3 regions of the Streptomyces kanamyceticus genome follow, and region 1 is predicted to be linked to each of the others. Evidence: riboswitches for the same ligand, from Rfam matches in the RefSeq annotation. Region 1 holds a riboswitch; each other region holds the start of a gene.

The links. A riboswitch is a leader RNA that binds a small molecule or an ion and turns the genes downstream of it on or off. The one in region 1 is predicted to bind S-adenosylmethionine.
Region 2: another riboswitch for S-adenosylmethionine. It lies ahead of CP970_RS31810 (aminotransferase class V-fold PLP-dependent enzyme); the one in region 1 lies ahead of CP970_RS03745 (hypothetical protein).
Region 3: another riboswitch for S-adenosylmethionine. It lies ahead of thrC (threonine synthase); the one in region 1 lies ahead of CP970_RS03745 (hypothetical protein).

Annotation. Positions count from the first base shown of each region.
Region 1 is NZ_CP023699.1:1,046,969-1,050,235, forward strand. Features, by position in the region: gene CP970_RS03735 (GNAT family N-acetyltransferase) at 1-297, opposite strand, end outside; gene CP970_RS03740 (SDR family NAD(P)-dependent oxidoreductase) at 359-1,093, opposite strand; gene CP970_RS03745 (hypothetical protein) at 1,192-1,557, opposite strand; SAM riboswitch class IV at 1,603-1,712, opposite strand; gene CP970_RS03750 (radical SAM protein) at 1,735-3,093, opposite strand; gene CP970_RS03755 (alpha/beta fold hydrolase) at 3,200-3,267, opposite strand, start outside.
Region 2 is NZ_CP023699.1:7,355,707-7,358,973, forward strand. Features, by position in the region: gene trpD (anthranilate phosphoribosyltransferase) at 1-866, shown strand, start outside; SAM riboswitch class IV at 952-1,069, shown strand; gene CP970_RS31810 (aminotransferase class V-fold PLP-dependent enzyme) at 1,282-2,691, shown strand; gene CP970_RS31815 (glycerate kinase family protein) at 2,640-3,267, opposite strand, start outside.
Region 3 is NZ_CP023699.1:5,538,468-5,541,734, reverse strand. Features, by position in the region: gene CP970_RS23815 (MoaD/ThiS family protein) at 247-522, opposite strand; gene thrC (threonine synthase) at 612-1,931, opposite strand; SAM riboswitch class I at 1,925-2,059, opposite strand; gene CP970_RS23805 (glucosyl-3-phosphoglycerate synthase) at 2,240-3,184, shown strand; gene CP970_RS23800 (DUF7927 domain-containing protein) at 3,223-3,267, shown strand, end outside.

The DNA.
Region 1 (3,267 bases):
GAGGTTCCCGCTGCGGACCGGGCCGAGCACGATGTTCGACAGGGCGGCGTGCCCGAGGATCTCACCGCCACCGACGAGCACCCAGTGCGCCGACCGGCCCGCGCGGCCCTCCTCCAACTGCACCCGGAGCCGGTCGCTCTGGCCCTGTGCGGTGAAGAAGGCGGCGGGCCGGTCCGGGTCCCAGGGTTCGAGGTGGGCGCGGTTGCGCCGGTAGGCGCGGGCGAGCGCGTCCGCGTCGTCGAGCGTGACCGGCCGTATGAGGACGTCTGACGTGAGGGAGACCTCTCCACTGATCATGCGTCCAGATTACGAGGGGTCGCCCCTGGCCACCCGGCCCCGGGCCACCCGGCCGCCGCGGTCAGCGGCCGCCCGCGACCCGCAGGACCGTGCCCGTCGCATAGGAGGCGTCGGCGGAGAGCAGCCAGGAGACGGCCGCCGCGATCTCCTCCGGATGGCCCGAGCGCCCCATCGGAATGCCGTCGGCGAGCTTCGCGGGGCGCTCCGGGTCCGCGTGGAACTCGGTCCAGATGACGCCCGGGGCAACGGCGTTGACGCGGATGCCGTCCGCCGCGACCTCCTTGGCCAGGCCGACGGTCAGCGTGTCGACGGCGCCCTTGGCCGCCGCGTAGTGCACGTACTCGCCGGGGGCGCCGAGGGTGGCGGCCGCGGACGAGATGTTCACGATCACGCCGCCGCCGTTCGCCTTCAGGTCCCGCACCGCGCGCCGGGCGCAGAGCAGGTAGCCGAGGACGTTCACGTCGAGCGCGCGGCGCATGCCCTCGGCGTCGGCGTCGGCGAGCGGCCCGACGGGGCCGCTCACACCCGCGTTGTTCACCAGGCCCGTGACCGGGCCGAGCTCGGCGGCCGCGGTGTCGAAGAGCCGGTCGACGGCGGCCTCGTCGGCGGTGTCGACCTGGACGGTGACGCAGCGGCGGCCCGCGGCGCGGACGGTCTCGGCCGCCTTCGCCGCCGCGGCCTCGTCGGAGCGGTAGCCGATGACGACGTCGTGCCCTTCCCGGGCGAGACGGGCGCTGACAGCCGCGCCGATGCCGCGGCTGCCGCCGGTGACGACGGTGACGGATGGGTGCTGCACGGGGGACCTCCGGCTCTGGGTGGCTGACTGTCGCGCCGCCCGGACGCGGGGATCGCCCTCGTCCGGCACGGCGTCATCCTACGGAGCGGTGATCTTCGTCAGCGGCCCGGGGCGGCGGGCTCCGCGTCGGGTGCCACGCAGACCAGCGTGGTGGCGACGGTGTCGCGCCGCAGCCGGAGCAGGTTCCAGCGGGGCTGCCACTGGGCGAGGCCCCGGTGCTCGCGCAGCAGGCCGCGCAGCCGCCCCGGGTCGTGCGTCCACAGCGTGGCGGGCACGCCCCGGGTCGGGCCGAGCACGTGGAGGGCGATGCGGCCGTCGTCCCGTACGTCGTGCGAGGAGAGCAGCACGTCGACCAGGGGTCCCGGGTCCTTGGCGCTGTTACGGGCCTGGATCCAGTGGACCTGGTGTCCTGGCGTGCGGGTGTCGCAGGTGTCGTGGTCGCAGATGCCGCGCGGGTGCGTCATGGAGCGCCTCCGGAGTCGTGGACCCCGGGAACTGCCTGCCCCGGTGATCCGCCGTTCCCCGCGCGCCTCGCGCGGGGCGGGTCGTCACCCGGGGCACCCGCGACGGAGCGGGGTGCCGTCCAGCTAGCCGGGGCTTGACGCTGGAACTCGTGACCCGCCCCGACCGTAACACGGTGCCTACTGGGGCGTCGCCGGAGTAACGGCGTCCTCCGGAGCGGCCGCCTCCGCGGGCAGACTGTCCATGAAGGAGCTCACCGAGAACACCGCGTTGCCGGGTCCCGCGGGGCCGTAACCGGGCGGCGAGGAGAGCCCGTTGGCCTCCATCGTGGCGCGGTAGGCCTCAAGGAGGCGCACGTGGTACTCCAGCGGCGCGCCCTGCGGATTGGCCTTGCCGAGCGGCGTGGTGGGCTCGGGGCACCACGTGGTGAAGCGGGGCGTGATGCCGCGCGACATGAAGTACTGCAGGCCCTCGACGGTGGAGTCGATGGCCTCGCCGACCGTCTTGAACCCGAAGGGCTCCGCCATCTCCACGCCCGCCACGAAGTTCGGGATGACGTTGCGCGGCCCGAAGACCTCGGCGGAGTCCAGGATGCGGCGGTGCCACTCGTCACGGCCGACGTAGCGCTCCTTGCCGGGGCAGTAGCGCTCGAACAGGTACGGGTCCCACACCTCGTAGTTGGGGTGGTAGATCCGCACTCCGTAGTCGTGGAAGCGCTGCACGTCCTCCTTGGGCAGGGCCTGGGCGACGACCTTGCCGATCCAGCGGCCGGGGAAGCGCTCCTCGATGGCCTTCGCGTACTGCCCGTAGAAGTCGGCCTCGTCCTTGCCCTGGAGCTGCGTGGTGATGGCGCCGCCGGTGAGCGTGTACGCGGTGGAGGACTTCGTGGTGTCGTACTTGTCGATGATGGCGAGGGCCTCGAGGACCTCGTCCATCGGCTTCACGCCGGTGTAGGGGCGGCCCGCCGCCTTCTGCTGGCGCCAGTTGTGGTTGATGTCGCAGTACTGGCACTCCTCCTTGGCGCCGAAGTACTGGCAGACCCGGAAGACCGTCAGATAGATCAGGTAGCCCCACTGGATGGTGGGCGCCACCTCCATCACGGACTTGCCGTTCTCCAGGGTGTGCCGGTAGTAGTCCGGCATCGGCGGCAGGCCGACGTCGGAGATCCGCGCGCCGTCCAGGTAGAGGCCGAGCACTCCGTCGTCGTCGGCCGCGACCCGGTAGGGCGACGCCGGGTTCACGCGGACCGAGACGACGGTGCGCCGCAGCTCGTAGGGGCCGCCGGTGAGGACGATCTCCTCGGGCGGGCGGCGCAGGGCGGCGGCGCCCAGTTCGGGCAGGGTGCCGTGGTCGAAGGAGAAGATGAAGTACGACTTCGGCTTGACCTCGCCGCCCTCGTTGTCGCTGAGCGCCGACTCGTCGAAGGCGATCCCGCCGCGCAGCAGGTCCTCCTTGATCACGGCTTCCCGCGGCACGTTCGGGAACCGCTCCATGAGTGACTCGATGAGCTCGGTACGGTTCTCGCTGCGGCTTGGCATGGGCCGGGCACCTCGGATCCTTGTCGTCAATCTGTCCCGACCACGCTAATACCCGCCCGATCCGGTCCGGATCCGACTCCGGTCTCAGGGCCCGTACGCCGCAGGTCTAGGCTCCGGGTGGGGCGGCTCCTTCGATGACGGTCCCGGACTTCGGCACGTCGAGATCTGTGAGGT
Region 2 (3,267 bases), 6.3 Mb from region 1:
AGGAGATCTCGGGGCTCGTACGGACGATGTACGAGCACGCCAACGTGATCGAGGTGCCGGGGGAGACCGTCGACATCGTCGGGACCGGCGGCGACGGGGCCAAGACCGTCAACATCTCGACCATGTCCGCGATCGTCGTCGCGGGCGCGGGGGCGAAGGTCGTCAAGCACGGCAACCGCGCCGCCTCCAGTGCCTCGGGCTCCTCCGACGTACTCGAAAAGCTCGGGGTGAACCTGGAGCTGCCGCTGCACCGGGTCGTCGAGGTCGCGGAGGAGGCGGGGATCACCTTCTGCTTCGCGGTGAAGTTCCACCCGGCGCTGCGGCACGCGGGCGCGGCGCGCGGCCAGTTGGGGATCAGGACCGTCTTCAACCTGCTCGGTCCGCTCACCAATCCGGCGAAGGTGCGGGCCCAGGCGGTCGGCGTCGCCGATCCGCGGATGGCGCCCATCGTGGCGGGCGTCTTCGCCGAGCGCGGGCACTCCTCGCTCGTCTTCCGCGGCGACGACGGACTCGACGAGCTCACGACGACGGGCACCTCCCGCGTCTGGGTGGTGCGCGACGGCGTCGTGCGCGAGGAGTCCTTCGACCCGCGGGACGTCGGCATCGACCTGGTGGAGATCTCCGCGCTGCGCGGCGCGGACGCCTCGTACAACGCGGAGGTCGCGCTGCGCCTCCTGGACGGCGAGACCGGGCCCGTACGGGACGCGGTGCTGCTCAACTCGGCCGCGGCGCTGGTGGCCCTGAAGCCGACAGACGAGCCGTTCGCGGAGCAGATCAGGGCCGGTATGGCGCGGGCCGCCGAGTCCATCGACTCCGGGTCCGCCAAGCGGGCCCTGGAGCGCTGGGTGGCGGCCAGCAACCGCTGAGCGCGCCGCAGGTGTGACGCACGGCGCAGTCCGGATCCTGGACTGCGCCTTGCGCGCCGAAGATCGTGTGGCAGGATGCTGCACAGGTCATGAGTGACAGCGACTACGGCCCCGGCCCGCTGTCCGGCAACCCTCCGTCCGTGGCGGGGTGCCCCGGGTGAAGACCAGGTCGTACGCAGCAAGGCGTATGGCAAGCGCGGACCCCTCGCAACCCTGGGGTCCTGGTCCTCAAGGGAGCAGTCTCGTGAGCAAGCGAATGCGATAGGGCCTTCGGCCCCTTTTGTCGTACCCCTCCGCCCGGCGAAGAGCGCCGCGCGTTGAGGCAACACCCGTACGCAGGGCGGCAGTTGTGCTGCCGTGCTGCCGCGCGGGATCTTACGCAGCTGTTCCGCCATGCCCGCAGGGAGACTTCGTCATGTCCGCACGCCCCGCTGCCGCCCAGATCGCCTCCGCCGCCTCCGCCACCGAGTCCGCCGACCCCTGCTGTGCCGCGCCGCTGCCGGTGCTCGGCCGGGACGTCACCGTGCCGCTGGTCACCGGTGGCGAGGTGACGTACGCGGCGCTCGACTACGCGGCGAGCGCGCCCGCCCTGCAGCGGGTCTGGGACGACGTGGCGGCCTACGCCCCGTACTACGGCAGCGTGCACCGCGGGGCCGGGTACCTCTCGCAGCTCTCCACCGACCTCTTCGAGAACTCCCGCACCACCGTCGCCGAGTTCCTCGGGTGCCGCGAGGACGACCAGGTGATCTTCACGCGGTCGACCACCGACTCGCTGAACCTGCTCGCCGCCGCGCTCCCCGCCGACTGCCAGGTCTTCGTCTTCGAGACCGAGCACCACGCCTCGCTGCTGCCGTGGCGGGACGCGCGGGTGACCTACCTGAACGCGCCGCGCACTCCGGACGAGGCCGTGCAGACGCTGGAGCGCGCCCTTGCCGACCGTGACCCCTACGGCCCGGCGCTCGTCTGCGTGACCGGTGCCTCCAACGTCACCGGTGAGCTGTGGCCGGTGCGCGAGCTGGCGGCGGCCGCGCACGCGCACGGCGCCCGGATCGTGCTCGACGCCGCGCAGCTCGCGCCCCACCACCCCGTCTCCATCGACGAGTTGGACGTGGACTGGGTCGCCTTCTCCGGGCACAAGCTGTACGCGCCCTTCGGGTCCGGCGTGCTCGCGGGACGCTCCGACTGGCTGCGCGGCGCCGAGCCGTACCTCGCGGGCGGCGGGGCCTCGCGGAAGGTGGCGCGGCGCGCCGACGGCGGCGTGGACGTGGAGTGGCACGACAGCGCCGCGCGGCACGAGGCAGGGTCGCCCAACGTCATCGGCGTCTACTCCATCGCCGCCGCCTGCAAGGCGCTCACCGAGGCCGGTTTCGACGAACTGGTCGCCCGGGAGCGGCACTTGATCGCGAAGGTGCGCGAGGGACTCGCCGAGGTGCCCGCGGTGCGCGTGCTCTCGCTCTTCGGTGACGACGCGCCGCGCGTGGGCGTCATCTCCTTCGTCGTGGACGGCTGGAACAGCTCGCACTTCGCCGCCGCGCTCTCCGCCGAGTACGGCATCGGCGTACGCGACGGTCTCTTCTGCGCCCACCCGCTGGTGCGCACCCTGCTGGGCAGCGAGCCCGACGAGCCCGGCGAGTGCGGCGCGCCCGAGGCCGCGCCCGGCGAGAAGTCGCTGAACGCCATCCGGGTGAGCTTCGGCGCCGGTACCCCCGACGAGCACGTCGAGCGCTTCGTGCGCGCCGTCAAGGAGCTGGTGGCCGACGGCGCGCGGTGGAGCTACCGCACCGAGGACGGGCGCTGCGTGCCGGACACCAGCGTGGCCGCCTGACCCGGCAGGCGCGCGCCGAGCTGGATCATCCGCAGGGCCCGCTCGGTCGCGTCGGTGAGGAACTCGCCGCCCCTGCCGAGCGCCTCGGTCAGCGAGACGGGGGCGGGCAGGATCGCGCTGTAGGCGTCGACACCGGCGGCCCGTACGTGGTGCGCGCCCTGGCCGATCGTGCCCGCGAGCACCAGGACCGGGCGGTCGAACAGCTTGGCGCGGCGGGCCACCTCGGCGGGGATCTTGCCGCGCGGGGTCTGGTGGTCGAGGGCGCCCTCGGCCGTCACGACCAGGTCGGCGCGGGCGAGCCTGGCGTCCAGGTCGAGCTGGTCGAGCAGCACGTCGAAGCGGGGGAGCAGCGCGGCGCCGAGGGCCGCGAGGCCGGCGCCGAGTCCGCCCGAGGCGCCCGTGCCGGGGCCCAGCGAGAGGTCTGACGTGACGCGCAGGTCGCGCGTCAGGACGTACGCCCAGTGGTCGAGGGCGGCGGCGAGCTCCTCGACCTGGCGGGGGGTCGCGCCCTTCTGGGGGCCGAAGACGCGGGCCACGCCGCGCTCGCCGCACAGGACGTTGAAGGGGTTGCAGGCC
Region 3 (3,267 bases), 4.5 Mb from region 1:
AAATATCTGGAGAATTTGCCGGAGTTCAGGGCAAGTCGGGCCGGGCAAATGCCGCAAAGGACCCAAATGGACTGCACGCTTTGGCTACTTCTTGTCGGCTCCGGGCCGACTTCGTATATGCGCTCGGCACTAACGGCGAAGCACTGTTCCCAACTGTACCGCGCTCAACCATGCAGAATTGCCCCCTCCGTTTCTCTCGCGGAGGGGGCAATTCGGATGACGCTGCGTGCTCTTGCCTGCGGAAGCTCAGCCTCCGGCCACCGCCGGAATGATCGAGACACCGGCACCGTCCGGAGTGGCGGTCTCCAGACCCTGCTCGAAACGGACGTCGTCGTCGTTCACATAGACATTCACGAAACGACGCAGCTTGCCCTGGTCGTCCAGGACGCGGGCGGCGATGCCGGTGTGGTTCTTCTCCAGATCGGCGATGACCTCACCCAGCGTGGCCCCCTCGGCGGCGACCTCCGCCTGGCCGGAGGTGTAAGTGCGGAGAATGGTGGGGATGCGGACGTTGACGCTCATGGGATTCACCTCAGCGGTACGAAGGGAGGGCGCCCCTGAAAGGGGCGCGGGGAACTGCGCGACCAGCCACAGCCGACCCGCGGGGAAGGTCAGCCGGACAGACCCGCGGAGCGAAACGCATCGAGGCTCGGCTTGATCGTGGCGGTCGCCTGAGACCTCTCGGCGACCGCGTCGAGAGTCTTCAGCCCGTCCCCGGTGTTCAGCACCACCGTGGTGAGCGAAGGATCGATGAGCCCTGCCTCGACCAACTTCTTGGTGACACCGACCGTCACGCCCCCGGCGGTCTCCGCGAAGATCCCCTCACTCCGAGCGAGCAGCTCAATCGCGTCGACGACCTGCTCGTCGTTCACGTCCTCCACCGCACCGCCCGTGCGCCGCGCGATGTCGAGCACGTAGGGCCCGTCCGCCGGGTTGCCGATGGCGAGCGACTTGGCGATGGTGTTCGGCTTCTGCGGGCGTACGACGTCGTGGCCCGCCTTGAACGCCGCGGACACCGGGGAGCACCCCTCCGCCTGCGCGCCGAAGATCTTGTAGGGCTTGTCCTCGACCAGGCCGAGCGCGATGAGCTCCTTCAGGCCCTTGTCGATCTTCGTGAGCTGCGAGCCCGAGGCGATCGGGATGACCAGCTGGTCGGGCAGGACCCAGCCGAGCTGCTCGCAGATCTCGTACGCGAGGGTCTTGGAGCCCTCTCCGTAGTACGGCCGCAGGTTGACGTTGACGAAGCCCCAGCCCTCGCCGAGCGGGTCGCCGATGAGCTCGGAGCAGAAGCGGTTCACGTCGTCGTAGTTGCCCTCGATGCCGACGAGCTCGCCGCCGTAGACCGCGGCCATGACGACCTTGCCCTGCTCCAGGTCGTGCGGGATGAACACGCAGGAGCGGAAGCCCGCGCGGGCCGCGGCGGCGCCGACGGCACCGGCGAGGTTGCCGGTGGAGGAGCACGACAGGGTGGTGAAGCCGAAGGCGCGCGCCGCTTCGAGCGCCTGCGCGACGACGCGGTCCTTGAAGGAGTGGGTCGGGTTGCCCGAGTCGTCCTTGACGAACAACTTGCCCTGTTCGACGCCGAGTTCGGCGGCGAGGTTGTCGGCCTTGACGAGCTTGGTCCAGCCGGGGTTGAGGTTCGGCTTGTCGGCCACGTCGGCGGGGACGGGCAGGAGCGGGGCGTAGCGCCAGATGTTGGCGGGGCCCGCCTCGATGCGGGCGCGGAGGGCTTCGGGGTCACCGAGCGGCAGGTCGTAGGCGACTTCGAGGGGTCCGAAACACTCGACGCAGGCGAAGATCGGTCCGAGCGGGAACTTGGTGCCGCACTCCCGGCACGCAAGGCCCGATGCGGGGCCGAGGTCTACGGGGGTGGTGGTGCTTTCGGTGGCGACGGTCTGCACAGCCATGGAGGCGAGGCCCTTTCTCCTCATCTTCCTCGCGACGCATCTCGCCGCGAGACGGAATTGGCACCTTCCCCACCGAGACCTCGCGTGCGCGGTCGGCGGGATGGTTGCCGGGGCTTCAACGGGCCGTATCCCTCTGCCCCTCTGGATGAGCGGTATTCGATTGTGGGTTTCAGTTGTTGATCTCAACGGGGCGGTGACCCCGACATGCGATGGTCACCGGCGTTGTTCAAGACTGTAACCGAAGCCCCGGACCCTTGAGATAGTCGTCCGTACCGCGAGACGAAGGTAACAATGTGCCGCTGCCGCGGCGTGGCAGTGAGGAGCCGTCGACCGTGCTGCAAGAAGTCGAGCGCTGGCTGAGCAGGCGTTCCTGGTCCGTCGCCGACCGTTCACCGGAGCGTCTGCTCGCCGCGAAACGCGCGTCGGGCACCTCGGTGAGCGTCGTCCTTCCCGCGCTCGACGAGGAGGCGACGGTCGGCGGGATCGTCGAGGTGATCCGGCGGGAGCTGATGGCGCGGACTCCGCTCGTCGACGAGCTCGTGGTGATCGACTCCGGCTCCGGTGACCGTACGGCGGAGGTCGCGCGGAAGGCGGGCGCCCGGGTCGTGCACCGGGACGAGATCCTGCCGCGCATCCCGGCCGTGCCGGGCAAGGGCGAGGTGCTGTGGCGCTCGCTCCTGGCGACGCACGGTGACGTCGTGGCGTTCGTCGACGCGGACCTGCGGGAGTTCTCCGCGGACTTCGTCTCGGGGATCGTGGGCCCGCTCCTGACCGACCCCGACGTGCACTTCGTGAAGGCGATGTACGACCGTCCGCTGGGCGCGGCCGCGGGGCAGGGCGGCCGGGTGACCGAGCTGATGGCGCGGCCGCTCCTGAACATGCACTGGCCCCAGCTGGCGGGCTTCGTCCAGCCGCTGGGCGGCGAGTACGCGGCCCGCAGGTCCCTGCTCGAACGGCTGCCGTTCCCCGTCGGGTACGGCGTGGAGCTCGGTCTGCTCGTCGACGCGCTGCACACGGTGGGCCTGGACGCGCTCGCGCAGGTCGACGTCGGGGTGCGCAAGCACCGGCACCAGGACGGGCAGGCGCTGGGCCGGATGGCGGCGGCGATCTACCGGACCGCGCAGCTGCGGCTCGCGCGCGGCCATCTCGGACGCCCGGAGCTGACGCAGTTCGTCCGGGGCGAGCACGGGTTCGAGCCGAGGACGTATCCGGTGGACACCGAGGAACGCCCCCCTATGTCCGATATCGCCGAGTATGCACATCGTCGCGTGGCGTAACCACGGCTGATCATGCGTTTTGCCTACATTGCCCATTTATGTGGGTCAGACATGTCAGACATGCAGGGAAAGCCGTCCGGCGG